2 regions of the Alkalihalobacillus sp. MEB130 genome follow, and region 2 is predicted to be linked to the other one. Evidence: a T-box and tRNA genes for the amino acid it is inferred to sense, from the RefSeq annotation. Region 2 holds a T-box; the other holds one or more tRNA genes.
The links. A T-box is a leader RNA that pairs with one kind of tRNA and senses whether it is charged. The one in region 2 lies ahead of alaS (alanine--tRNA ligase), so its partner is inferred to be a tRNA-Ala.

Region 1: it encodes a tRNA-Ala, which carries the amino acid that the T-box ahead of alaS (alanine--tRNA ligase) is inferred to sense. The anticodon was not compared.

The regions. Positions count from the first base shown of each region.
Region 1 is NZ_JAOANA010000013.1:85,857-100,501, reverse strand. Features, by position in the region: gene N0O92_RS14310 (PP2C family protein-serine/threonine phosphatase) at 1-807, opposite strand, end outside; gene N0O92_RS14305 (alpha/beta fold hydrolase) at 830-1,651, opposite strand; gene N0O92_RS14300 (DUF6671 family protein) at 1,883-2,752, shown strand; gene N0O92_RS14295 (DinB family protein) at 2,782-3,303, opposite strand; gene N0O92_RS14290 (hypothetical protein) at 3,424-3,759, shown strand; gene N0O92_RS14285 (ATP-binding protein) at 3,847-5,100, opposite strand; gene N0O92_RS14280 (DUF2935 domain-containing protein) at 5,364-6,194, shown strand; gene N0O92_RS14275 (protoporphyrinogen oxidase) at 6,347-7,744, opposite strand; tRNA gene N0O92_RS14270 (tRNA-Ala) at 8,056-8,131, shown strand; tRNA gene N0O92_RS14265 (tRNA-Trp) at 8,135-8,208, shown strand; tRNA gene N0O92_RS14260 (tRNA-His) at 8,223-8,298, shown strand; tRNA gene N0O92_RS14255 (tRNA-Gln) at 8,315-8,389, shown strand; tRNA gene N0O92_RS14250 (tRNA-Gly) at 8,392-8,463, shown strand; tRNA gene N0O92_RS14245 (tRNA-Cys) at 8,477-8,547, shown strand; tRNA gene N0O92_RS14240 (tRNA-Leu) at 8,573-8,661, shown strand; tRNA gene N0O92_RS14235 (tRNA-Arg) at 8,671-8,747, shown strand; tRNA gene N0O92_RS14230 (tRNA-Pro) at 8,753-8,829, shown strand; tRNA gene N0O92_RS14225 (tRNA-Gly) at 9,159-9,229, shown strand; tRNA gene N0O92_RS14220 (tRNA-Ile) at 9,246-9,322, shown strand; tRNA gene N0O92_RS14215 (tRNA-Ser) at 9,353-9,443, shown strand; tRNA gene N0O92_RS14210 (tRNA-Glu) at 9,464-9,538, shown strand; tRNA gene N0O92_RS14205 (tRNA-Val) at 9,546-9,621, shown strand; tRNA gene N0O92_RS14200 (tRNA-Thr) at 9,625-9,700, shown strand; tRNA gene N0O92_RS14195 (tRNA-Leu) at 9,709-9,790, shown strand; gene N0O92_RS14190 (TetR/AcrR family transcriptional regulator) at 9,879-10,772, opposite strand; gene N0O92_RS14185 (MDR family MFS transporter) at 10,962-12,446, shown strand; gene N0O92_RS14180 (LLM class flavin-dependent oxidoreductase) at 12,583-13,584, shown strand; gene mgrA (L-glyceraldehyde 3-phosphate reductase) at 13,683-14,645, opposite strand, start outside.
Region 2 is NZ_JAOANA010000014.1:73,704-88,348, forward strand. Features, by position in the region: gene greA (transcription elongation factor GreA) at 1-239, opposite strand, end outside; gene udk (uridine kinase) at 371-1,006, opposite strand; gene N0O92_RS14895 (peptidase U32 family protein) at 1,006-2,268, opposite strand; gene N0O92_RS14900 (peptidase U32 family protein) at 2,288-3,220, opposite strand; gene N0O92_RS14905 (O-methyltransferase) at 3,233-3,871, opposite strand; gene mltG (endolytic transglycosylase MltG) at 3,946-5,103, opposite strand; gene N0O92_RS14915 (DUF1292 domain-containing protein) at 5,220-5,510, opposite strand; gene ruvX (Holliday junction resolvase RuvX) at 5,542-5,961, opposite strand; gene N0O92_RS14925 (IreB family regulatory phosphoprotein) at 5,958-6,230, opposite strand; gene alaS (alanine--tRNA ligase) at 6,318-8,957, opposite strand; T-box leader at 9,018-9,222, opposite strand; gene N0O92_RS14935 (AI-2E family transporter) at 9,282-10,340, opposite strand; gene N0O92_RS14940 (hypothetical protein) at 10,692-10,880, opposite strand; gene N0O92_RS14945 (PRC-barrel domain-containing protein) at 10,897-11,370, opposite strand; gene recD2 (SF1B family DNA helicase RecD2) at 11,422-13,728, opposite strand; gene N0O92_RS14955 (tetratricopeptide repeat protein) at 13,741-14,394, opposite strand; gene mnmA (tRNA 2-thiouridine(34) synthase MnmA) at 14,593-14,645, opposite strand, start outside.

The DNA of each region.
Region 1 (14,645 bases), on a different contig from region 2:
AAACAGGTTGTGAAGATGGTTATCCAGTTCCTTCATGACGGCGTCGGTCTTAACTCCTTTTGAGATAAGGCGTTGAAATAAAGATTGCAAAGACATAGTAATTAGCGCAGAAGAAATGCCATGCCCCATTACATCGAGAAGGATGATTCCATAACGATACGAATCTATTTGGTATAATCCGTAAATGTCTCCAGATAAATCATTAGAAGCCTCATAGTATGAAGCAATCTCAATTTGTTCGTTATAAATAGAATCTGTTAATGATGTTTCTTGAATTTTTCTAGCAAGTGCCAATTGTTTTTCTGTATTTATTTTGTACGTTTGGTTTTCTTCGTTTAATTCAAGTAATTCTGATTGTTTTTGCTTAAGCTCTTCTAGAGCTTTTTGAAGTTCTGCATTAGCTTGATGTTTAGCGAGTAATGCAGCTTCTGCCTCTTTTTTTGCAAGGAGAAGTTCGCTTTCATATTGACTTCTTTTTTGTATAGGAATAAAAATGCAGTCAATTTCAATTCGGTCATTTCGATTTTTTGGCAGTGCATTAACAATTACAGGGATTTCTTCACCATCCATCGATAATAAAGACGTATGCATTTCCTCTATCTTGTTTTCTAGTTGTACAAGTGGCACAAAATATAGTTGATAAAATAATTGAGCGGGAACAGAAAGGATTGTGTTGATATGTTCCCCTAGAATCTGTTCACGTTTATAACGCAAAGTAATTAATAGTGTTTGGTTGATTGATAAAATGGTTCCCTCTTTTGTTAATGTTAAAAATCCACATGGTGCATTATTTAATTGTTCATTCATAACTGGTCACCTCAATTTACCTCTATTGCCTTATTAAAAGAAGAATTTTTAAATAGTTGCGAATAGTTGTTACCGTTTCCTCCGGATGACTGAGGTGAGGACAATGACCTGTTGCTTCCATTTTCGTAAGCGTGCTAGAAGGAAGGTGATCATGTAGGTATTCGCCAACGAAAGAGGGGGCTATAATATCGTCAGAACATTGTAATATAAGAGAGGGGACGGTTACGTTTGGTAAATCAAGACGATTGTCTGAAAAGAAAGTTGCCTCTGCAAACTGCCTGGCAATAATCGGATCAGTGCTGCAAAATCGTTGCTCAAGCTCTTGTTTTATTTCTACGCGATTTGAATCGTTCAACAACGTACCTGCAAACATAGTTGCCCACCCTATATAATTTTTCTCCATCATGTCAATTAACCCAATTAGTTGATCTTTTTCAAAGCCACCAAAGTAATGAGGAGGATCATTCAAATAACATGGAGAAGGCGCAATCATAATTAAATGCTTAAAGTATTCAGGTTGTTTTAAAGATGCTAGCATGCCAATCATACTTCCAACAGAATGGCCGACTAGTATAGTTTCTTCAATGTCTAAAGCGGAACAAACATCTAAAATATCTTGCGCATAGCCATCTAATGTACGATAGCGTTCTACATCGTACGCTTGTAGGTCGGATTGACCTGAACCAACATAGTCAAATAAGATTATTTGGAATTCGTCTTCAAACGTTCTCGTAATGGAGTTCCACACGCTCTGATCGCAGCCGAATCCGGGTGCGAATAACATGGAGCGAGTGCCTTTGCCACGAATCTGTACATTATTGCGATTTATAATGTTTTGCTTCATATCTGACTGGACTCCTTCGAAAGTGTTAACTTCAGTTCTTGATCTTTCTATCATACCATTTTACGGAATGAATTTGTTGAGTTTATTGACTGCATAAGAACATTTGATAGTTAATCGACTTTATGAATATCATTTTGAGAGCCTCTAATATTGAAAAGCTAAAAAATGTCTAATCTATTAGTTTTAGCACTATAATAATGATAAAGAGAAGGGTGTAAAGGAGTTTCAAAAGTGGAAACAAAATTAAAACAACTATTTCAAAATCGAACAGCTGTAATTGCAACGATGCATCAAAAAGAGAAAGTCATAGCGCCACTGCTCGAAAGGGAGCTTGGATTACAAACAACTGTATTAAAACATTTTAATACGGATCAGTTCGGGACATTTACTAATGAAGTTGAAAGAGCTGGAAATCAATTAGAAGCTGCAAAAAACAAGTTGAAGATGGCGATGAAGCAAAGTGGGTTAGATATTGGTGTTGCAAGTGAAGGATCATTTGGCCCTCATCCTGTATTTACTTTTTCTCCTTTTAATAGAGAGCTCATCTTGTTACTAGATAAAAAGCATCAGTTAGAAATAACAGGATATATAGCAAATGGAAAAACTAACTTTTCACAAAAGGAAGTTGAAGGTTTTGAAGATGCCTACAAATTTGCCTTGTCTGTTGGGTTTCCGGAGCACGGTGTCATTGTAAAAAAGAGTATGGAGACAAAGGAAGCAAATGAGATTAGAAAAGGGATTCAGACGGTAGAAGAATTAAAGCAGGCAGTCGCTGATTTTATAACACCAGGGTCTTTGAAATCCCTGTACTTAGAAACAGATATGAGGGCGATGTATAATCCCACTCGAATGAAGAACATTCAATTAGCGACAAAAGATTTGTTAGCGAAAATGAGATCGTTCTGCCCGAGCTGCGATACCCCAGGCTTTGCCATAAAAGAAGTAAAAAGGGGACTGCCTTGTCACTACTGCGGCATGCCTACAGACGTTATTCGATCTCATTTGTACCAATGTGAAAAGTGCCAATACGAAAAAGAGGATCTGTTCCCTAATGGAATGGAGTTTGCTGATCCCACTTATTGTAACAGATGTAACCCATAATAAAATGAAGAGAAGTCTTGTTAGATTTCTTACTTTAGAATACGTAAATATTCTTCCCAAGGTCCAACGTCAGATTTGTATCTTTTGGCCATAACGCGAACGATTTGCGCAATGTGAGATAAATCATGAGCTACCCAAGTAGAAATAAGTTCTCGTACAGTCACCACTCCAAAGGTAGGGTGGGAACCTTTTCGATCTAGATGAATGTTGGGATCAATAAGGTTAGTAAGTTTTGTCAGGTTCTCCTCGCGAATTCTTTTAAATTCAAGTAGTGTTTGATCAAGTGTACAGGCTTGTTTGGGATGTAAGTGAGAAAATCGATCAAATGGTGGAAAGGGAATTTGTTCGCCTTTTTCAAGTATCCATTCTAACCTTGGAATCCAATTGGTTCTTTCTCCTTCAATGAGATGACTAAGCACTTCTGATACATTCCACGTATCTTCTCCTTCGTTACATTTCAACCAACCGTCAGCTACATTAGATAAAAAACATTCTAATGTTTGAGGTGTTCTTTGTAACATGTCTATTGCTTCATTCATGTCAAAGTTCATCTTATCACTCCTATCATTACATAGTCTTCTCAAAAACGATCATAGCATATAATTAGGAAGTACATGGTCAAAATGAGATAATAAGGAGAAAAGCTGGATTCTTTGACAGAGGTGAATGCATTGAGTGACATTTTATACGATTTATTTTTAGTTGTTTTTGGGATCATTCTCGGGGTGATCGTTAGTGATCCTTTAAAGAAACTTTATACAGGGAAATACAAGGAGGAGGCAAGGCAAAAGAAACGGGTGAAGTTATTGCTTCAAATTAGGGAAAATCAACCGAAAGAACCGTTCACCACAGAGGCATTAACGGAGAAGGTCTTTTCAGGTAAACTGGATGTAGAAACAGTGTATACGTTACTAAAAGAGATTGAAGAGTTTGGCCTGATTAAGGGAATGGAAGGCAAAGAGAGAGAGATTGCGAACATGAAATGGGTGTATGTAAAGAAATCGTAAGGATAATGTTTTGACTGGTAGGTTTTTCGAATAGAACGTTAAATAAAACGAAGTACCTGATATTAGATACTTCGTTTTGGGAGGCCCCTATCTTACTAATGGAAGAAAGATTGAAAATGTTGTGCCGACATTTACTGAACTTTTTACTTTAATTTCACCTTGTAGGTTATCCACGATCTTATAACAGACCATCGTTCCTAAACCAGTTCCATAATCTTTTGTCGTATAGAAAGGGGAGCCTAGTCGTTTTACTTCTTCTTCAGTCATGCCTTTCCCGTTATCTGTGATGCTTATCGTGACAGAGTTCCCTTTTTTACTAGCGCGTAAAATCAAATGGCCTTTCCCGTCAATTGATTCAATTCCATTTTTAATAATATTTAAGAAAACTTGATTCACTTCACACCGATTTGCTTTTATATAGTATGAGCCTTCAAGATTGTTTACGATCGTTATTCCTTTTAAAAGAGCATAGGAATTCATGACGCAAACTACGCTTTGAACTAATTCGATCACGTCTATTTTTTCCATATCAGATGTTTTTGATTTGGCCAATGATAAATAGTTGTGAATAATTGTCTCGGCTCTTTGTAACTCGGTATCCATTAATTCTAAAGAACTTATTTGCGAAGTGGTTAAGTTTTTCTCTGTTTTAAAAATATATATAAACCCTTTTACAACAGTTAATGGATTTCTTACTTCATGGGCGACAGATGCGGCCATTTCTCCAATTATTTTGACTCTCTCAGCTTGTAAAAGTTTACTTTTATTTTGTTCTTTCTCCTGTAAGGTCTCGATAATATAGATGACAATTAATATGGTAAGTAAATGGGATACAAGAAAATAAGTCACAAAATCAAATACAATCGTTTGGTCAAAATGTTGATAAGAGTATCCCAATCCTATTAACACGAGTATAGTATTTAATAGAGTTAAAAGAAAACTTATTTTTAATTTCTCTGTTAACTCGACCATTTTGTATTTCTGTAAGAAAAAATAGACCGTTATACTTGATAGACTGTAAGCAAATAAAGTAATAATGAAGCCTATATCCAAGCCAATAATAAAACGATACAAAAAAATGAATGCGGTTGCAACAAGTCCCATATTAATCCCGCCATAAAGGTAAGCAAGAAGCCAAGGGATCGTTCGCAAATCATAAATCTGTCCACCAGAAAGTTCTAATGGGTATGTCATAGAAAGAAAGATGGATAGGCAGCAAAGCAACCCGAAGGTAATAGCATTTTTTTGTGGAGATCCTTTCTTATAAAGAAAAGAATAGTAAACAAAAACGGGAACTAATACAACTAATAATGCAAACAAATAATTGTCAAAGCTGAACATACCTTTCTCTCCCTGCAGATGAATATATTTGTTTTATCGATATTCTACCACAAATTGGATCTGATAGACTCTATGTTTTTAAATTTTCTTATTATTATGCTCTCCCGAACTTCTCCGTTATGAACAAGTTGATTGCAAGCCAGGTATAAATTCATGCAGAACATTTTTTGAATATTTTAATGGAATATGGGGCAAGTATCAGCATGTATTTTAATTATAATCATATATTTTGAAGAAATGGGTGATGTTTAAGGGGGGAGTTTATGGTTCAAGATTTCACTTTACGTCCGATTGATGAGCATAGTTTTTGGCTTGAAGTTTTACAAGACCATGCCTACTTTATCAGAGATCATTTAGCACCAACTGAACAGCAGTATATCGCAGTTGCGGACCAGTATATTCAATCATTTGAATATTTACGAGAAAATCTAAAAAATGTTGGGCAAATGGGAGGAGTGGCAGATCAGAAGTTAATTCAGTTTGCTCAAGACGTTCATCCAACTGCAGAAGGTTATTATCAATTCGAAGGTCATATGCAAAACTTACGAATTCAAAACTTGGTGAACTTGAATTTAAGTCCAACATATTTAAACGGTACGTTGAGTGAAAATGAAGAATACTTGAGAATCCTTTCCTACTATATGAACGGCCAGGACTTTCCTCCGCAATCTTTAGTCGATCTTCTTGATTTGTGGTTAGAGGATCAATTAGGTCATGCTGTACTTTTAAGGAATATCCTTGATCCTATTGAATTGAAAATTACAGCTCAAACAGATCGATATATTGAACAGTTTCAATCCTATATTGTCCAAAATGAACAGATGAAAGGATTTCTTCGTTTTTCACCGCCTGGAATACAGAGACAACAACGATTTTCAAGAGAGGTTGGTCAGACAACGATTGATATGTATAATTTTATTGTTGGGGTTGTCCAGATGTATAGAGGCACAGAAGTCATTACTCGAACAACATTACGTTTTCTCGAACATCACTTTCCAGAAAGTTGTTATTTTATTCGGAAATTAAGCTATTACTCACCAGAGCTCGGTCCAAAAGCAGCACAATGCCCACTAACCAAGCCCTCTTTTGACTAGAATTTCATGCTACAAAAATGCGTGTGAACGAAATATCACACGCATTTTTTCTAGACCCATAAAAGAGGAGGGGGAGATTCGCTTTCTATCGCAACCAGGTGATTATTAGATTTAGTAACAAGATCAGGCAACCCTAAATCTGTTGCATTGGCTTAGTTGGTAATATCCAAAAGTGAATAAACGATTTGCTCTGCTGTCTCCTTGCCATTTTTGATGCAGGCACCTATTCCAACTCCATAATAGGAGCTACCTGCAAGAGTAACATTAGGTAAGGTCGAATCCAATTTATCTTTTAATGCTTGAATAGCTTTACTATGATTCAAATGATAGTTAGGCATAAGTTGATCCCATTTTGTTACTTCAAATGCTTTTGGTTGTCCTTTAATCTGAAGACTTTTTTCAATATCATTTAAAGCTGTTTCAATAAGCTCACTTTCATTCATCTGTTCTATAGATGAATACGCCGAGTTTGAACTCTTATAAAAAAGTCGAACTAGGAGGTTATGCTGCTTAGATGTGTTTTTCCACTTTCTGCTTGTCCATGTACAAGCATCACATTGTAGATCGCTATTTGACACAATAAAACCAGTTCCATCTGCGGGGAGTAGAGCATCTGGTAGCTCAAAACCAAGATAAATGCTTGTTAAAGACGAGTTTGTTAATCTAGCAAATTCTTCGTTTAATTCATTGTGATTAAATAGAGATTGAGCAATCTGATGAGGTGTTGTTACCACTATATAATCCGCTTCAATGGTTTCATGATTCGAAAAAGAAATCTGATAAGGATCTCCTATTTTATAAATGTTTGTCGTCTCTACTCCTTTTACTATTAGAACATCTTGTAATTGATCTTCAAGTGAATGTATGAGAGTAGAGAGTCCATTTTGAAAAGAAAGAAATTTTTTATTTGAGTTGGAACGGAACTTTTCTTTGTTTTTCTCTAATCCTTTAATAATGCTTCCGTATTTATTTTTATACTCCAATAAATACGGAAGAGTAGAGGCGATACTTAGTTTATTAAGTTTTCCAGAATAAACCCCTGATAAAACTGGAGCAATTTGTTTCTCGACTAATTCTTTTCCTAAGAAATACTCAAGGAAATCACCGATTGAACTGTCTTTGGTGAAATGTTCATTTTTAAGTTCTAAATCTTTAAGTGCTACTTGTTTTCCTTCAGCTGAAACCAATGTACTTTGAAATAATGAATCAACACTTGTTGGGATACCGAATACAGTGTCAGCGGGAATAGGGTGTAATTCATTGTTTGAATAAATATAGGATATCCCAGTTGAATTATAGACCACTTCCTTTTGTAACTGTAGATCTTCGACTAAGGGCATGACGCTTTCGTGTCTTGCAACGATGGAGTCCGCTCCTGTCTCCATAATAAATTCCTCATTTAAAACCGTGTTAATTTTCCCTCCTAGATATTCCTTTTTCTCTATTAACGTTAACTTCGCTTGTATTTGGTGTTCACGTAATAATTTTTGTAAATAATACATCGTGGTTAGGCCAGTAATCCCCCCACCTATAACAGCTATAGTTTTCAGTGTTCTCACTCCTATTTGACAGTTTCTCTATTTATTATAACGTAATGTACTCATTTCTCTCCTTATATTAGTTATCTGTACAACATACTGACATATTTTTTGATTTCCCTCCACTTATTTAGTTAGAGTGGATGGGATACCGGCAGTTTGATTAAGATTTTTTAACTAAAGACTTGTATGTTATTAAGTTTATGATAAAATAAAAATTCGTGAAGGACAAAAAATAAAAACAATAAAAATAGTTGCGTGGAATAAGATGCTGTGGTATAGTATTAATTGTTCGAGTGATTACTTTTACTGTTTTCGTAAATGGGGCCTTAGCTCAGCTGGGAGAGCGCCTGCCTTGCACGCAGGAGGTCAGCGGTTCGATCCCGCTAGGCTCCACCATTTAGGGGCATAGTTTAACGGTAGAACAGAGGTCTCCAAAACCTCCGGTGTGGGTTCGATTCCTACTGCCCCTGCCAATATGATTAACGTGGCGATTGTGGCGAAGTGGTTAACGCACCGGATTGTGGTTCCGGCATTCGTGGGTTCGATTCCCATCAGTCGCCCCATATTACTACAATGTATTGGGCTATCGCCAAGCGGTAAGGCAACGGATTTTGATTCCGTCATGCGTAGGTTCGAATCCTGCTAGCCCAGCCAATGCGGAAGTAGTTCAGTGGTAGAACACCACCTTGCCAAGGTGGGGGTCGCGAGTTCGAATCTCGTCTTCCGCTCTTTTACAATAATGGCGGTATAGCCAAGTGGTAAGGCACGGGTCTGCAAAACCTTGATCCCCGGTTCAAATCCGGGTACCGCCTTCATTAATTTACAAGTATCTGCCTTGCCGGGGTGGTGGAATTGGCAGACACACAGGACTTAAAATCCTGCGGTAGGTGACTACCGTGCCGGTTCAAGTCCGGCCCTCGGCACCAATTAAATAAGCGCCCTTAGCTCAGCTGGATAGAGTGTTTGACTACGAATCAAAAGGTCGGGAGTTCGAATCTCTCAGGGCGCGCCATATTACGGGAAGTGGCTCAGCTTGGTAGAGCACCTGGTTTGGGACCAGGGGGTCGCAGGTTCAAATCCTGTCTTCCCGACCAGAGAGTCAAATAATGTAATATGCGGGTGTAGTTTAGTGGTAAAACCTCAGCCACGAGCAATGCTTCTGCCGAATAAGCTACGAGTTGTCTCGACGCATTTGCTTCTGAGAATTGCTAGAAGAGGAAGAGACATGTTTGGGCGGATTCAATTTTATGATACAAATCTAGTTAACATGCGGGTGTAGTTTAGTGGTAAAACCTCAGCCACGAGCAACGCTTCTGCCGAATAAGCTACGAGTTGTCTCGACGCATTTGCTTCTGAGAATTGCTAGAAGAGGAAGAGACATGTTTGGGCGGAGTCAATTTTATGATACAAATCTAGTTAACATGCGGGTGTAGTTTAGTGGTAAAACCTCAGCCTTCCAAGCTGATGTCGTGAGTTCGATTCTCATCACCCGCTCTTATAAAATTACTGTGGGCCTGTAGCTCAGCTGGTTAGAGCGCACGCCTGATAAGCGTGAGGTCGGTGGTTCGAGTCCACTCAGGCCCACCATTCCACAGTAAAACGTAATAACTGAGATATGGAGAAGTACCCAAGTGGCTGAAGGGGCGCCCCTGCTAAGGGTGTAGGTCGTTTACGCGGCGCGAGGGTTCAAATCCCTCCTTCTCCGCCATGACATGCTTTATTTCTAGTGGCCCGTTGGTCAAGCGGTTAAGACACCGCCCTTTCACGGCGGTAACACGGGTTCGAATCCCGTACGGGTCACCAATTATATGGAGGATTAGCTCAGCTGGGAGAGCACCTGCCTTACAAGCAGGGGGTCGGCGGTTCGATCCCGTCATCCTCCACCATATGCCGGCCTAGCTCAATTGGTAGAGCAACTGACTTGTAATCAGTAGGTTGGGGGTTCAAGTCCTCTGGCCGGCACCACTTATTTCGCGGGTGTGGCGGAATTGGCAGACGCGCTAGACTTAGGATCTAGTGTCTTTTGACGTGGGGGTTCGACTCCCTTCACCCGCATTCATAGAAAAAGAGCACAATCCAAACTAATTGGATTGTGCTCTTTTTCATTTCATTTCCTCTAATTAAACATGAAACGATACCTACCCTAATTTCCCTTCTCACAATTAAAGTATTTAGAAACGAGACGGTCAAGAGAAGCGAATTGCTCTTGATGAACTGAAGATAAGGTGTTTTTTAATGAATCGATCACACTTTCAATAAGAAATTCACGAGGAGAATTGTGAGTGAGTTCCTCTTGGAGGAAATGTAAAAGTTCCAAATTTCTTTCTTTCTCTTCATGGTTTATTATTGAAATCCTCAAAGCGGTAATGACTTCACTAATCTGTGCTTGGAGATTCGTTCCCTCTAGTTCTATAGAAGGAAGCCATTTATTTAAAAGTTCAGGTTTATTTAGTTGTTCATTTGATTGAGCTAGTTCTTGAACCATTTTTTCCATTCGTTTTACACTATAACGCACAACCTGATATGTACTCGTATTGGACTGATGTTCCATTGTGTAATACTTCATGTTTTGATGGAGAATGCCTAAAAACATAATCGCGCAATCGAGTAAATAAGGTTCCTTATCTTTACCAAAAATATCCTGAAATCGTCGATAGACCCATTGTATCGTTCGAATTTGGCCTCGTTTTATAAAGGCTTTGAGTTCCTCGTCGGTTGAGAAGAGGACTTCTTCATACAGAGTAAAAACTTTGTTCTTTTTGTTTGTATTTAATTGAAATTCAAATTGCTTAACGAAAATTTCGATATCAGAAGGATCTTCACCTATAAGCAATTCATTTCGTTCTTTTTCCATCTTTTTATAAAACGTTCTAAAGAGAGCCATTATTAACTCGTTTTTTGAAGAAAAGTAATTATAAAAAGTTCCCTTTGAAATTCCACTGTATTCTAAAATGTCTTGAATGGACGTTGCTTGAAATCCTTTCTCTACAAATAGTTTATGGGACATGTTTATGACATGTTGTTTTCTGTCGTTCATATACATCACCTTTTATTTGAAGTTGAACTGCTAGTATAGAAGTAATCATACCTTATTTTATTTATTTGGACAAATCCATCACTATAAAGAAATTTTAGTGTTGAATTAGTTGAACCGTTAGTATAATATATTGTCAAGATGAACTAAAGGTATAAAAGATGTACCTATGGTATAGAGAGGGGAAATATAATGGAACATTCCATTGATAAAGGCACTCGTCCCAATTACGGAGTCTTATCCGTACTTATGATAGGAGCATTTATTGCATTTTTAAATAACACACTATTAAATATTGCGTTGCCATCAATAATGATGGATTTGCAGGTAGGACCAGCAACAGTTCAGTGGTTAACAACAGGCTATATGCTTGTAAATGGAATTATGATTCCAACCACTGCTTTTTTCATTCAAAAATATTCAGTGCGGCGTTTATTCCTAATTGCAATGTGTTTGTTTACTTTTGGAACAATCGTTGCGGGACTCGCTCATGTATTTCCGTTACTTCTAGCAGGTCGAATGTTGCAAGCTTCAGGGTCAGCTATCCTAATGCCTCTTTTAATGAATGTTATGTTAGTAAGCTTTCCGATTGAAAGAAGGGGGACTGCTATGGGTATTTTCGGGTTGATTTTAATGGCAGCACCAGCTATAGGTCCCACTTTATCCGGTTGGATTGTCGAACATTACAATTGGAGGATGCTATTTCATTTTGTTGCACCTATTGCAGTTGGAGTGTTAACGATAGGGTTTTTCTTGCTTAAAGATAAGAAAGAAAAGGTAAATCTTAAACTAGATGTTTTCTCTCTTATGTTATCAAGTATTGGTTTTGGCGGAGTTTTGTACGGGTTTAGTTCAGCGGGTAGCAAAGGGTGGGGCAGTCCTCTAGTCTATTTAACTATCATTATTGGAATGATTTCATTAGTCTCTTTTATCTTTCGTCAATCGAAGCTCGAAAGGCCGATGTTAAATTTTGTGATTTTTAAATACCCGATGTTTGCGTTGTCTTCAGCTATTTCTATGATCTTAACTATGGCTATGTTTTCTGGAATGCTACTTTTGCCTATCTATGTTCAAACTATTAGAGGTATTTCTCCATTTGATGCGGGGCTAATGATGTTGCCGGGGGCTTTAGTTATGGCTTTTATGTCACCTGTCACTGGAAAATTGTTTGATAAATATGGTGGGAAAATACTAGCCATTACCGGGTTATCTATTATAACGGTGACGACCTATATGTTTAGTACATTAACATTAGAGACGACCTATCAATATTTAATGATTTTACATGCGGTAAGAATGTTTGGCATTTCTATGGTTATGATGCCCGTTCAAACGAATGGATTAAATCAGTTGCCGACACGATTTTACCCACATGGTACGGCTATGAATAACACATTAAATCAAGTGTCTGGGGCCATTGGTACAGCTTTGCTCGTTACGTTGATGTCGAATCGTACTGAATCAAGAACAGCTGCATTTTTGGAAAGATCACCTGAAACTTCTCTTGAACATATTTCGGTTTTAGCGATGTTAGATGGAATTAATTTTGCCTTCTTTATTTCTTCTTTTATTGTGATTTTTGCGCTAGCGTTAGCGTTTTTGATGAAGCGGGTAAAACAAGAAGAAGAGGAAGATTCATACGAAACAAAACCAACGGGTACTAAGGTAGTTGTTTAACAACCTTAAAATAGACAAAGTATGCGAAAACAGGCATGATCACAAATGAGTTCGTGCCAGCTGAGCAATTAGTTTTGAATCATAAGCGTAAATTGGTAGGATAGAGTAGAAACTGATCAAGAAAGGACACATAATTATGTCAAAAATTAACATTCCTGTTTCCGTCTTAAACTTGGTACCTATTCGTCAAGGACAAAATTCACAAGAGGCTATTGATTCCATGGTGGATCTTGCACAAGCGACGGAAAAGTTAGGTTTTTCAAGATATTGGATAGCCGAACATCACAATACATCTACTTTAGTGAGTTCCGCAACACCAATTTTAATTAAGCATACATTAGAAAATACGAATCACATCCGGGTAGGTTCTGGGGGGATTATGCTACCGAATCATTCTCCTCTCGTTGTTGCAGAACAATTTGGTACGATGGCAACCATTTACCCTGATCGACTAGACTTGGGTCTTGGTCGGGCTCCAGGTACAGATATGAGGACGGCCAATGCATTAAGGCGTTCGAAAAATGATTCTGTCTACACGTTTCCTGATGATGTAAACTCCTTGTTGACGTATTTTGGTCCAGAAGAGGAACAAGGATTTGTAAAATCATTTCCAGGAGTTGGAACAGGGATTCCAATTTATATCCTTGGGTCCTCAACGGATTCAGCTGTGTTAGCAGCTAAATTAGGTTTGCCATATGCTTTTGCATCCCACTTTGCACCAAGATATATGGAAGAAGCCATTTCTATTTATCGTAAACAGTTTCAACCTTCTGCGTATTTGGATGCGCCATATATGATGGTTTGCTTGAATGTCATTGCAGCTGAAACTGATGAAGAGGCACGTTTTGAAGAAACGACAATGCAACAATTTTTCTTAAATGTAGTGCGGGGTACACAAAGTCCGTTAAGTCCTCCGGTTCATAATATGGATGACATTTGGAGTATGCCAGAGAAGGAAATGGCTAAATCGATGTCTAGTGTCACGTTAGTAGGTTCGAAGGATTCAATCCGAGAGCAATTAACGCGTTTTCAAGAAAAGTATAACGTTGACGAAATTATGGCGGTTTCGTATATTTATGATGAGGGGAAACAAAAGCGGTCTTACGAAATATTTAAAGAAGTGGTTGATGGAAGGTAAAAGAACATGATTTATGATGCTTCCGTTAGTTTAGTGTAAATGAACTATTTTATAAAACCTTTAGGCCAAGAGGGAAGTCTCTTGGCCATCTTTCAATTCTATTTAAGAATCGCTTCAATCTTTTCTAATTCTTCAGTTGAAAAATCAAGGTTGTCAAGTGCTTTAACGTTCTCTTCAATTTGACTTACTTTACTAGCGCCAATTAAAGCAGATGTAATTCTTCCCTCGCGAAGAACCCAAGCTAAAGCCATTTGTGCTAGGCTTTGATTTCTTTCTGCAGCTATGGCGCCAAGTTTCTTTACTTTATTCATAACGTCCTCGGTCACTTGGTCCTCACTTAAAAAGCCTGTAGATTTAGCTACGCGAGAATCTGACGGTACTCCGTTAATATACTTATTTGTTAACAAACCTTGCTGAAGTGGACAGAACGCAATCGACCCAACTCCATTTTTTTGAAGAACGTCTTGTAACCCATCATCTTCAATCCATCTATTTAACATCGAGTAACTTGGTTGATGGATAAGTAAAGGTGTACCTAACTCATCTAAGATTTTAACAGCCTGGTCTGTTTGTTCCGCATTATAGCTGGAAATTCCTATGTATAGTGCTTTTCCTTGGCGAACAATTTGATCAAGTGCACCCATCGTTTCTTCAAGGGGTGTGTTAGGGTCTGGACGATGGGAGTAATAGATGTCTACATAATCTAGTCCCATCCTTTTTAAGCTTTGATCTAAACTCGCGATTAGATATTTTTTCGAACCCCATTCTCCATAAGGGCCATCCCACATGTGGTAACCGGCTTTTGTAGATATCACAAGTTCATCCCGGTACGGCGCGAAATCAGTTTTTAATAAAGAGCCAAGCATTTCTTCGGCAGAACCTGGAGGTGGTCCGTAATTATTGGCTAGATCAAAATGGGTTATGCCTAAATCAAAAGCGCGACGAAGCATAGCTCGTCCGTTTTCGAATGGATCAACTCCGCCGAAGTTGTGCCATAAACCTAGTGATAGAGCGGGGAAAAGTAATCCAGATTGACCGCAGCGGTTGTATTTCATTGTGTT
Region 2 (14,645 bases):
TCTTCGATCATAACGGCATTACGAATCATCTTTTCTAGTTGAGCAATACGTCCTTCAACAAAAGCCTGCTCTTCCTTCGCAGAATCATACTCTGAGTTCTCAGAGAGGTCACCGAAGCTACGAGCAATTTTTATTCTTTCAACGACTTCTTTCCGTCGTTCTGTCTTTAAGTATTCTAATTCCTCTTCTAACTTCTTCTTACCATCCATTGTCATATAATGCTTTTTCTCTTCTGCCATGTCTTTCACTCCTCATCTACTACGTTCAAATAATAATGAAATACAAAAGTTCAACTTCATATGTAGACTAAAAACTCGGGTTACCGAGTTTTTAAAATCGTCTCATAAAATATAGACCTGTTCTTATGCTATTACAAAATCGCTTTCTCTTCAATAATTGTTCGAATTTTTGTTACCATTAGATCAATTGCGACACGATTCTGCCCGCCTTCTGGAACAATCACATCTGCATATCGCTTCGTTGGCTCAATAAATTGTAAATGCATCGGTCTTACAACTGATGTATATTGATTAATTACTGATTCGATAGAACGACCACGATCCTCTATATCTCTTACCAAACGGCGGATAATTCGGATATCAGCATCAGCATCTACAAATAATTTAATATCCATCATCTCACGCAAACGTTCGTCTTCTAGAATTAAGATGCCTTCAACAATAATAACATCTTTTGGATCAATATTGATAACATCCTTTGACCTTGTATGAGCCTTGTAATCATAGATCGGCTTCTTAATTCCTTTTCCTGACGAGAGCAATTGTAAATGCTCCAATAACAAGTCATTATCAAATGCTAAAGGATGATCATAGTTTGTTTTTAGTCGTTCTTCAAAGTGTAAGTGACTTTGATCTTTATAGTAAGCATCTTGTTCAATAAGAACAATCGATTGTTCATTAAATTGATAAAATATTTCTTTCGCTACCGTTGTTTTACCAGAACCTGTTCCCCCGGCCACACCGATAACAATTGGCTTTTTAGACATTATTTAACCTCTTTACGCATCATGTTTTGCGGATACACTGCTTGGTCTACTTTAAACTTGACAATTTGTAACGGATGTCGTGCTGCATCAATCTCATTGCCATCTTCATCCCAAAGCGTATCGACTTTTTGAATAAAGTTTGAAATTTCAGGGCCGAAAAATTCAACCTCATCTCCCACCTTAAAGTGGTTACGTTGCTGCAATGTAACGATGGATGTTTCTTGATCGTAATCAAGTACCAATCCAGCGAAATCAAACTTTGTCCGTTTCGGATGTTTTCCATACATTTGTTCTTCAAACGTCGGCTCTCCCTCGAAGAATTGAGGAGCAAAATCACGATTCGCACATTTTTCGAGTTCGTCTAGCCATGCTTTATCAATTTGGAAGTTATCTGGATCTTCACAATAAGCATCAATCACTTTACGATAGACACTTGTTACAGTAGCAACATAGTGAATGGATTTCATGCGCCCTTCCACTTTCAAGCTATCAATTCCAGCTTCGATTAACTTCGGAATTGCTTGGACAAGATTTAAATCTTTTGGACTCATTGTATATTGAGGATCTCCCTCTTCAAACAGAGCTTTCTCCCCGTTTTCGTTTGTCTCATATAAGTCGTATTCCCAACGACACGATTGACAGCACCCGCCTCGGTTTGAATCACGTGCAGTCATATGGTTACTTAACACGCATCGACCTGAATAAGAAATACACATTGCTCCGTGAATAAAGGCCTCGATTTCAATATCGACTTTCTTTTTCATCTCAAGCATTTCTTCAAGACCTACTTCACGAGCAAGAACCACTCGGTGTAATCCTTCTTCTTTCCAATACTTAACCGCTAGCCAGTTACTTAAAGATTGTTGAGTACTAAGATGAACCTCTACTTTAGGTGCAACTCGCTTACAGGTTTCAATAATAAGAGGGTCTGCAACGATAATTCCTGTTACCCCAACTTCTTGTAATGATTGTAAATACTCTTCAAGCCCGTCCATATTCTCATTATGAGCAAAAATATTCGTTGTTACATATATTTTTGCTCCATACTTATTAGCAAATTCAACTCCTTCTCGCATTTCTTCAATGGAAAAGTTGTCTGCATTTGAACGTAATCCAAATTCTCGCCCACCAATAAAAACCGCATCTGCCCCGTAATGAACCGCTACTTTGAGCTTTTCAAGACTTCCTGCTGGTGCTAAAAGTTCTGGTTTTTTTGTTATCACACGTTTGCCTTCTGTTGTTCGTTCTGCAATGGTAGTCATTTTTTCATAGCCTCCCTTCTTAATAAACCGTTTCTTTAAAGAAGAATCCAGTATCAAGCTTACGATTTTCCGGCTGAATGTCTTCTATTTTCTTTAAATATGCCTCTTTTCGTTCTTCGTATTCATCGCGATTATCTGCACATAAATCAATGGCTTCCCGATATAGTGCTGTTACAGCTTCCATATAATCTGTCGACTTTAATAATCCGTCTATTTTAAAACTATCCACACTCGCATCCATCATTTCTTCTAATTCATCAATAATGCAAATATCATTAGGACTCATAATGTGTGTTCCATTTTCATCTTCAAAAATTGGATAACGAGCATTGCGTTCAGGATCAAACAAATGAATATTTCGCTCTTTGTCTCGTTTTTCTACTGATAAATTTTTGCCTTGGAATTGCATATAGTTCCCGATCAATGTTCTTTTTGATTGAAACATACTAGTCATTCCATGAACTTGCACTTCTATCTCAACTTCAGCATGTTCTTTTATTTCTACAATCGCATCCATATTAATTTCACGAGCTAACACAGCACGCTTGGCACCTTTGCGTCCCCAATAGTTAGCAGTGAACCAATTCGTCGCTGTTTGTTCTGTATTCCAATGTAATTTCAAATCAGGAGCCACTTCACGCACAGTCATTAAAACAGCCGGATCTCCAAACGTTATTCCGTCCACACCTGTATCTTTTAAAAATGTAATGTACTCCGCCAATTCATCTACTTTTTCATTATGAAAAAGAGCATTCATGGCAACATAAACTTTCTTGCCAAGATCATGAGCGATGTTTGTCGCTTCTGTAATCGCATCTCTTGAAAATTCCCCGGCTAGACGAAGACCATAGCGTTCTTCCCCAATCAAAATAGCATCCGCACCAGCTACAAATAAACGTTTTACCGCTTCAATGTCTTTTGGTGTAACGAGCAGTTCAGGTTTCATTCCCATAGTTCACTCCTTTTATCTCTTTATACTGACAGCTAATCCATCTCCCACTGGCAAAATCCTTGTATCATAGTCAGGATGATTCATTAACCATTCATTATAGCTTTTTATCTTTGTTGCTAGTTTTTGTAATCGTTTATTTTCTATGTCTTCTTCCGCAACCAAACCACGAAATAACACATTATCCGAATAAATCACGCCACCAGGTTTAACCAATTTCCCATATAAATCAAAAAAGCGTTGGTATTGCCCTTTTGCGGCATCAATAAATAATACATCAAAAAGGGGTTCTGATTCAAGTGTTTGAGCCAAATCAAGCGCATCTCCAAACCTTACATCTATCTGATCAACAAGATCGAGTTCGGAAATATTTTTCAGTGCCTCCGTAAATCTTTCCTCATCCCGTTCCATTGTCACGATACGTGAAGAAGGAAAAGCTTGAGCCATTCGAATGGCAGAATAGCCGATTGCTGTTCCAATTTCAAGAATTCGTTTCGGCTCATGTAATTTCATTTGTTGTAATAGACTTTCCATCCCGATAAGATCCATAATTGGAACTTGGTTAACCTTTGCAAATTCTTCTATTTGTTCGACTCGCTCCCCGCGTGTTGGGATTAGCGACTTTAAATAATCCTCTACTTGTTTATTAATCATCATTCCACTCCATTCTCATCATTCAACCATAGAAAAGAGGGCGTGTTTAGAAACACATCCCCCTTATCATCTGCTTACTCTTCTGTTTCCTCAGCTTGTTGACTTTGTCCTTCTACCCATTCGTCCCTATACATTTGATGAGTACGATTATGTTCTTCATAAGTCTCATTATAAATAACGTCTCCATTAAATCGCGCATAGAAAAACAGGTAATCTGTCTTTTCAGGGCTCAAAGCCGCACGAATGGAATCTTTTCCAGGATTGGCAATCGGGCCAATTGGAATTCCTCTATATCGATACGTATTATAAGGAGAATCCACTTCTAAAGCAGCATAACTTGTCATATAGAGATGTTCACCAAGAGCATAGGAAACAGTCGGATCTACTTGCAACGGCATATCTCGATCTAACCGGTTATATAAAACTCCAGAAATAAGATAACGGTCTTCCGATTTTTGTGCTTCCCTCTCAATAATCGAAGCAAGGGTTAAGATCTCATGTATACTATATTCACTTGCCTCCACATCAGAAGCGAATTCTTCTATCACCTTCTGTGTACCGCCTAGCATAGCTTCTATCATCGATTCTATTGAAGGATCCTCGTCCATAAAATCATAACGTGCTGGAAACAAATACCCTTCTAGAGCATACCGAATATCTTCATCTAATATATCTTCCGTTAACATCGAGTATTGATCAATTAATGATTCAATATACTCGCTATCGGTCAAAACTTCCATAACCTCTTCTTCCGTATGAGAGGTTTCGTTAGCCATAATTTTAGCTACATCTTCAAGCCATCTACCCTCTGGAATCGTAAAAACAAGTTCTGGTTCTTGCATTACTCTTCCTTCTTTTAATTCAGCAATAATTTCATCCATTGTCATATCTGTCGAAAGTGCATAATCTCCAGCTTGGAATCCTGACTCATTTTTATAACGAACATAATAACGGAAGAATGTACCGTTTCGAACTAAGCCCTCTTCTTCTAAGATCGTACCTATTTGATTGGCTGATGAGCCTATTGGAACTGTCACCTGAATTTCCTCTGGATCAGCCGCATCAACAGGGCCTAAAGCATTTTTCAAATAAAAATAAGCACTTATAAATAAAATGATACCTATAATAAATATACCAATTAAACTATAAAAAACAATTTTCCGAACAACCTTAGCCTGAGAAACTCGCTCCTCATAAAGGTCATTTCGTGGTTTTTCGTTGGATTCAGACATCATTCTCCTCCTTCCACCGTTATATTATACTACAATTCGACGAAAATTAAAGAAAAAAAGCAGTACCCTTATTTTGGGGTACTACTTTTTTAAGTGTAGCATGATTTCTCTACTACTTATTCCTCATCTTCAGGTTGAAATGTATTCAACATTTCTTCAACCATTTCCCACTCTTCGTCCGTTTCTACTGGAAATAAGGCAATATCGTCTTCTTCCCCTTCACGATCCTCGTAACGGAAAGCAAATACTTCTACTTCTTCCTCATCGTCTTCTTCTGCACCTACTGGAGTTACGAGAATATACGACTTATTTGTTGCATCCACATGAAATCTGAATAATTCATCAAAAAGATGTTCGTCTCCGTTTTCATCAGGAATCACGATTCGTTCTTTTTCTTGTTCTGTCATTAAACATTGCACCTCTTATCAGTAATTAGGTCTAAGATCCTTTATGGTCTAAGTATCCTTGTAAGATCATGACCGCTGCCATTTTATCAATGACTTGCTTTCTTTTTTTTCGACTCACATCTGCTGAGATAAGCATACGTTCTGCTGCGACTGACGTTAAACGCTCATCCCACATCTTTATCGTGCACGAAACATGTGTACTTAATGTATCAGCAAATAATTGACTTCTTTCACCAGCATGACCGATTGTACCATTCATATTTTTAGGCATTCCGATAACAATCGTATCAACACCATGCTCTTTGACTAGCTGAGCAATCGATTCAAAATCCTTTTCTTCTTCATCCTCTTTGCGTCTAAGCGTCGTTAATCCTTGCGCAGTCCATCCAAGCTCGTCACTTAGAGCAACACCTATTGTTTTCGTTCCAACATCTAAGCCGAGTGCTCTCATTCATTCTCCTTACGGTGCTGTGATAAATAGGATTTTACTAACTCTTCAATTAGTTCATCACGTTCTAGCTTACGAATGAGTGTCCTTGCGTCTTTATGACGCGGAATGTACGCAGGGTCTCCTGAAAGTAAATAGCCAACAATCTGGTTAATGGGGTTATAACCTTTCTCTTCAAGTGACTCATATACAGAAAGGAGCACCTCTTGGACATCAACATCAACCGTATCATCATGAAAATTAAATTGCATCGTTTTGTCCATAGAGCTCATCACAAACACCTCTTTCATTCATTGCTATCCGACAAATTTTGTCTAATAATAGCTTGTCTATTTCCATTGTACACCATTAAAGTCGAATTAGGAAATTGTATTTACATATTCTCCTACAAACGCTAACGCTTCTTCCAATTGTGCTGGGTTTTTTCCGCCAGCTTGAGCCATATCTGGACGGCCACCACCGCCGCCACCGCAACGAGTCGCCACTTCTTTGACTAGTTTCCCTGCATGGAAGCCTTTATCAAGTAAGTCTTTCGTTACACCAGCCACAATATTTACTTTATCTCCAGATACCGCACCTAACACGATAATTCCAGAAGCGACGTCTTGTTTTAACGTGTCTACAATACCTCGTAATCCATCCATATCAGCTGCATCGACTTTTTTCGTCAATACTTTAACTCCATTGATCTCAACAGCTTCATTGATAAGATTCCCAGCTTCCATATTGCCCAATTTTGCTGATAATGATTCATTTTCTCTTTGTAATTCTCTAATTTGTTGTTGAGATGCCTCCACTCTTGCAGGAACATCTTGTACTCGTTTCACTTTTAAATTTGAAGCAACATCTTTTAGCAATTGAATTTGTGCGTTCATATGCTCATAAGCACCCTTGCCTGTCACCGCTTCAATTCGACGTACTCCTGCACCAATTCCTGATTCAGAAACAAGCTTAAACAATCCAATTTCAGCTGTATTGCGAACATGACAACCACCGCAAAGCTCTAAGCTATAATCGCCAACTTGAACGACACGAACTGTTTCACCATATTTTTCACCGAAAAGGGCCATTGCTCCCATTTCTTTTGCTTCGTCCAATTTCTTTAAGGAAATATCAACAGCAAGTGCATTCCAAATTTGTTCGTTCACGATTTCTTCTACTTTTGTCATTTCTTCTGCTGTTACTTGACCAAAGTGAGAGAAGTCAAAACGCAAACGATCTTCTGACACTAATGAACCTGCCTGGTTAACATGAGCTCCAAGGACGTCTTTTAAAGCTTGATGCAATAGATGTGTTGCAGTATGGTTCTTAACTATTGCGATTCTCTCAGTTTCCTCTACAGTACACGTAACGGTTGCTCCTTTTTCAAGAACGCCCTCTTTTACTTCAACTGTATGAAGATGTTGACCATTAGGTGCTTTCGTAACAGCCGTTACTTCAGCAACTACATTTTCACCACGAATGGTTCCTTTATCGGCTACTTGTCCACCACTTTCGGCATAAAATGGGGTCTTGTTTAAAATAACTTGAGCTGTGTTTCCAGCAGAAACAAGGTCCGCTACTTCTTTTTCAAATACAATCACATCAACAGTAGCATCGGTATTTAAATGATCGTATCCAACAAACGTACTTTCAGTTGTAATTTGACCAAGTACTTCATCTTGTACTTGCATTGAGCCTGATTCTTGACGAGCGGAACGCGCACGCTCTCGTTGTCCTTCCATTTCTCTCTCAAACCCGTCTCGATCAATCTCCAACCCTTTTTCTTGTACGTATTCTTCCGTTAGGTCTACTGGGAACCCGTACGTATCATATAAACGGAACACATCTTTGCCATCAATGACAGATTTGTTTGCTTTTTCGGCATCATCAAGAATTTTCTCAAGGATGGATAACCCTTCATTCAATGTTTCATGGAAACGTTCTTCCTCGTTTTTCATGACTTTTTGAACGAATTCCGTCTTTTCTTTCACTTCTGGGTAAAAGTCAACCATAATCTCCCCAACAACTGGAACGAGTTCAAACATAAATGGGCGGTTAATTGAGATTAATTTTGCGTAACGAACAGCCCGACGCAAAAGTCTTCTAAGTACATAGCCTCTTCCTTCATTTGAAGGCAAAGCACCATCGGTTACAGCAAAGGTAACGGTCCGAACATGATCGGCAATAACTTTAAAAGCCACATCGATGTCTTTATCTTTTCCATATGTAACCCCAGCAATTTCTTCTGTAGCTTGAATAATCGGCATAAACAAATCTGTTTCAAAATTGGTTGGTGTATCTTGAATAACAGACACCATACGTTCAAGACCCATACCAGTATCAATGTTTTTCTTTGGAAGCGGCGTATAGCTACCATCAGGATTGTGGTTGAACTGAGAAAATACAAGGTTCCACACTTCTAAATAACGCTCGTTTTCTCCACCTGGATATAATTCGGGATCACTTTCATCATTTCCATAACTTGGTCCACGATCATAGAAGATTTCCGTATTCGGTCCACTAGGTCCCTCACCAATGTCCCAAAAATTCCCTTCAAGACGGATAATACGCTCTTCAGGAATGCCAATTTTGTTTTTCCAATAGTCGTACGCTTCATTATCTTCCGGATGAACGGTTACCGATAATTTCTCAGGATCAAAACCGATCCATTTTTCGCTCGTAAGAAATTCCCATCCCCACTCAATTGCTTCTTCTTTAAAATAATCACCAATTGAGAAGTTCCCTAGCATTTCAAAAAATGTATGGTGACGAGCTGTTTTCCCGACGTTTTCGATATCATTTGTACGAATCGATTTTTGCGCATTTGTTATTCTTGGATTTTCTGGAATGACACGACCATCGAAGTATTTCTTTAGCGTCGCTACCCCACTATTGATCCATAGCAACGAAGGATCTTCATGCGGTACTAAGGAAGCACTTGGTTCAATGTCATGGCCTTTTTCTTTGAAGAAATCTAAATACATTTGTCTAACTTGAGCAGATGTCAGTTTTCTCATTTCTTGTCTCTCCTTCATTTATGTAACTAATTTTGAACAAATAAAAAAACCCTAATCCCTAAAAGGGACGAGAGTTTATCACGCGGTACCACCCTAATTATAGACAGTTCTTGCCTATCACTTAAAAACCTTAACGCGGTTTAACGTCAGAGATTATCTGCACTCAGGAGTAGCCTTCTGAAGCCCTTCAAACAGTGTACTTTCAGCCAAGGTACACCTCTCTTTTGAATGGTCTGCTTCATACTCGTTCCATCAACGCTTTATTCATTGCTTTCTCAAATAGCTCTGTATGCCCTTCTATTATAGAAATCCACTATCGAAATGTCAATCTTTCATGAAGTGAAACCGGATATGAAGCAACGTAACTTTTCCAATCGCTAAGATCGGCACAGCGATAAGCATTCCTAAGAACCCCCCTACTTCTACCCCGACTAATAAAGCAAGAATAATGAGAGCAGGGTGTAAATGAAGAGTTTTTCCAACAATGACCGGAGATAAAATATTTCCTTCGATCTGTTGGATAACAAATATTAAAATAATCGTGGCTACCCCTAATTGCCATGACTGTAAAAATGCAATAATCACAGCTGGCACAGCTCCAATAAAAGGCCCGAAATAAGGAATTAAATCCATTGCACCCATAAATAAACCAAGTAAAATGGGATAAGGAACCCCTATTATCCAAAGACCAATTGTGGAAATAATAAAAACAGATAAGGAGACGAGTAACTGACCTCGAATGTAACTCCCAAATGTATGGTCAACATCCTTAATATACTTTTTAAGAGCATCGCGCCATTTTCTGGGCGTTACATACCAAGATATTCTTCTAATAGCATCATGGTCTTTTAAAAAGAAGAACACAAGAAAAGGAATAACGATAAATGAAAACATCGACTTAATTAGAAAAAGAGCAGCCTGTTCAATTTGGTCAAAAGCACTTTCACCCATTTGGACAAGTTGCACTCTCCACTCTTGTGTTTGAGTCTGCAACGGAGCAGGGAGCGTCTCAATATATTGTTGCAATCTTTGCGTTTCTCTCTCTAGCTCTCGAATTTGAGCAGGTATGGTTTCAAAAGCATGCTGTATTTGCTTGATAAAAGATGGCAGTCCAATTGTTAACAAAAACCCTAATGTAAAGACAATTAATAAAAAAATAAGCAAAACAGCTAGTGGTCTTGACATCCCAGAATCATGCATCTTCTCTACTAATGGATGAAGTAAATATGTTAATAAAACAGCAATCCCAACAGGTAACACAAGTGCTCGAATCATTGCACTTATGGGAGATAATAAAGGTGCTAGTTGGACGATCATATAAATAATTAGTAGTGTTAGTAACGTGAAAACTAGTCGATATAACCATTTTTGTTGAATTTCCATCGCACACACCCCCAATTACTATTGTGTACAGCCAACTCATATCCATTCAAAATTACAAACGCTCCCTTTATATCAGAAACGATACTGCTTTTCTTTTTTAGGTCTGCAGAAAGGTCGCTTGCGGTCGTGGTATTTCTATCTCCTTTTTTCGGAGGCCGCAAACTACTCTCTTGCGGTCGTGATTTTCCTCTCTCCTCTTTTTCACAGCTGCAGAGAAGCCACATCTTTCATGTTTCCCGCGCCCTTGAAAAAAAAGAGAGTGTCCTTCTCCTAAGTCATTAGGATCCGTCCAGCCCTCTTTTTACTATTATCACTATGGTTCAATAAGTTTTGTTTCCTTACACGGTTGGCCTACATCCCAACTTGAAGGTCCTCGTCTTCAAACAGATCATCCAACGAGCTAAGTGAACCATCTTCTTCCACTTGGTGCATCGATAATCTTCCTTTTAATAAACTCATTTCTACAAAGCAATTCCAGCAATAGTATTGGTTTGTACCGATTTTTCCGATATCTTTGCTCTTACAGTTTGGACAATGCATGGTAAAAGACTCCCTTCTATTCCGTTAGGATGGCTCGCCCCCCAGCAATGGTTAACTTCGAGTCGCTTTTCACAACTCGACGTCCCTCAACTAGGTCTGCTACCAACCCTTCCGTCACCTCATACCCTACAATCGTGCCCACTTCTTCCAAGAAATATACATCCTCTAGCAAGCCTAATTTCTCCCCTTCTGCTGTTAATAAAGCAGTACCATGAAGACGATGCTTGCCATGTTTTAAATGAAATGCATGTTTTTCTTTTTTGGAAAGAGGCTGTAAGGCATAATAGTCCTTTACCATTACACCATCCGGACCAATACTGGTTATATGGTTTACCGGTAGAAATAAATGTTTAGCAAACCAACCTTTTGGATCAATCAGAAACCCAGTTACAAGCCCATTTTCATAACACAAATCCACGACATGTCCGCACTCTTTACCTGTAGAAATCGAAAGGACCGGTAATCCTTCAACTGTTGAAAAAGTACGCAAAAAAATCGCCACCTTTCCGAACAATCTTAGTGTGTGGCGATTTGTTTTTGATTATGTTGGTTGATTGCTCCCACTCGACAGAGGCAATTGTTGCAACTTTTGCTGTAGCATTGAATTTCGGATGAGTTCGTCTTTTTGTGTGATCGCTGTGTGAATCGCTTTTAAATCCCCACATAACAATAGAAATTGCTTCGCTCTTGTAATGCCAGTATAAAGCAGATTTCGTCTCAGCATTCTTGCATAATTTCTCACAACAGGCATTACAACAATCGGAAATTCACTACCTTGTGCTTTATGAATGGAGCAACAGTATGCATGAGTAATTTGATTCAAGTCTTTCTTTACATACACGACCTCTGTGCCATCAAAAGAAATGACCAATTGATCTTGTCTTTCTTGATTTTCCTTTGCATAGAAAATAGCAACAATTTCTCCACGGTCACCATTATAAACATGTTCGTCCGGGTTATTCACTAATTGCAGCACCATATCTCCAGTTCGATACACTACATCACCAAAACCGATTTCTCTTCTTTGCTCTGTTTTTGGATTAAACAAATTTTGCAACATTGAATTTAATTGGGTAATTCCTGCATTTCCTTTATACATTGGAGCGAGAACTTGAATCTCTTTTGCAGTATAACCTTTCTTCATTGCATTTTCGCAAATTTGAGAAACCACTTGTTGAACTTGATCAACCTGACATGGAAAAAACCTTCGATCTGATTGAGGCTCAGGTAAGTTACTTGGCATCGTTCCTTCTTTCATCGAGTGGGCTAACTCTATAATGGAGGAACCTTCTGCTTGACGGTAAATATCTGTTAAAGGAACGGTTGGAATCATGTCGGATTCCAAAAAGTCACGAAGGACTTGACCTGGGCCAACAGATGGCAATTGGTCTTGGTCACCAACTAGAACGACCTGCATTCCTTTTGGAACGGATTTTAGTAACTGATTCATTAACCAAATATCAACCATGGAACTTTCATCAACAATGAGAAGTTCTCCTTCTAATGGTTCATGATCGCCCTTTTCAAACCCTCCACTGCCACCTTTCCAACCAAGCAACCGGTGAATCGTTGTAGCTGGTAGTTCAGTCGCTTCGCTCATTCTTTTTGCTGCTCTTCCCGTTGGCGCAACAAGCAAAATTGGGAATGGGTTGCTTTTGGAATACGCTTTTTCATCTAAAGGAAGTCCATGCAAACGTGCAAATAGCTCTACAATCCCTTTAATAACCGTTGTTTTCCCTGTCCCAGGTCCTCCCGTTAAAATCATAAGTGGGGAAGACAACGCGGTTTGAATCGCTTCCTTTTGTGAAGGAGCGTATTCTAATTTCTGTTCTTCCTCTAATTGTCCTAATCCTTTTAAAAACTCAGCCTCAGGAAATTCTTCTTCCACTTCTTGACTTAACAACCGTTGAACATTACTAACAATGCCCTTTTCTGCAAAGTACAGTGACTTTAAGTAAACACGTGTCTCCTCTGTTCGAAGTGCATCCTCTTCTTGCATAAGAAGAAGCTGCTCTTCGACTTCTAGTGTTTCTATTTTACATTCATAAGTAGAAAGCAGTGAGATGACATGAGGAATGAGAACATCTTTTTCTAAGAATACATGTCCATCTTGAAGGCAAAGCTCCTGCAAAAGATAAAGACAGCCTGCTCGAATACGGTCCGGATGTTTTCCCGTAATTCCAATTGCAGCTCCTAATAAATCAGCTTTTCTAAATCCAATTCCTTCTACATCCGCAATTAATTGATAAGGATTCGTTTGAATGATGTCAAGAGCTTGCAATCCATAAGCCTGATAGACTTTCATGGAAAGTTCGACTCCAAACCCGTGTTTCGATAGTGTCATAAGCACTTGTTCTACACCTTGTTGATCAACTAATTGTTCATACAAGGCATCTGCTTTTTCTTTTGAAAGCTTCGGCACTTCAGATAAGACAGAACGATCTTCTACAATTTTTGTGATCGCTCTTTCCCCTAATTTCTCCACAATTGTCTCCGCTGTTTTGCTTCCAATTCCAGGGAAGCGCCCACTTGATAAATAATGAATAATGCCATTTTTTGTTTGAGGTAAATCTCTTCTAAATTGTTCAACTTGGTATTGAATACCGAATTTCGGGTGATCAATGATCTGACCAAAAAACAAAAAGGTTTCATCTTGCTCTAATTTCGGAAGAGTTCCGACGACAGTTAGTTTCTTTTCTTTGATTTCCTCATTGGTTTGTTGAACATGAATTAGAGCGACTGTATAGTAATTCTCTTCGTTACGAAACACAATATGGCTAACTGTACCTTTTATATATCCTCGTTCAATTGTCTTCTCTTCTTTAGGCAAGATCGTCTCTTCTTTCACATGTCATCACCCTTACTTGATGGCTTGTTCTATTGTTTTCTTTCCGTTAGCTGCTAATGCATGATCCGGTTGTATTTCTAATGCTTTTTCAAATGCTATAAGTGCTTCATGGGCGCGTTCTTTATAAGCATAGGCAACCCCTAAATTGAAGTATGCATCGGCATGTTGCTTGTCCAATGTTATAACCTGTTCAAATTGTTCAATAGACTCATCAATATACTCTAATTGAGCTAAGCATAATCCATATTGAAACAAGCCGTCAACGTCTTCTGGTTGAAGTTCTACTGTTCTTTTAAAAGAAGCTAATGCATGAGGAAGTGCACCAAGTTGGTAATAACTCATTCCAAGCATAAAATGAACATCAGATTCATCTAACTTTTCCATTATTGCTTTCTTAAACATTTTTGTCGCTTCTTCAAAATGGTCTTGCTTATAATAAACGGTCCCAGCTCCGTAGTAAGCTGTTGCTGCGTGTTCATCTAAACCGATCGCTTTATCAAAAAACGTTAACGCACGTTCATGATCCCCTAGTAGCCCTAGAAGATTCCCAAAATTAATAAACCCTGTAGGATCCTTAGGGTTTTCTTCAATAGCATCATTAAAAGCTTGTGCTGCTTCCTCATATTTTTTTTCATTCATTAAAGAAATGCCTTTTTCATTTAACATAAATGAACCTCCTTCAGTCAGATCAAAAAGAAAACCGCTTTTTATCCATTCAATTTGCAATGGCTCCTCTCGCTGCGCGATCATCTGAGAAGATCGCTCTGATGATCTTAAAACATGGCAGCGGCTCCGCTCATTGCTTCAGTCAGATCAAAAAGAAACCCACTTTTTGATCTGACTGAAAAAAAGGAAAATACCTTTTTAGGCATTTTCCCACTTCTTAATGACGTGATCAATCGTTCCTCCACCAAGGC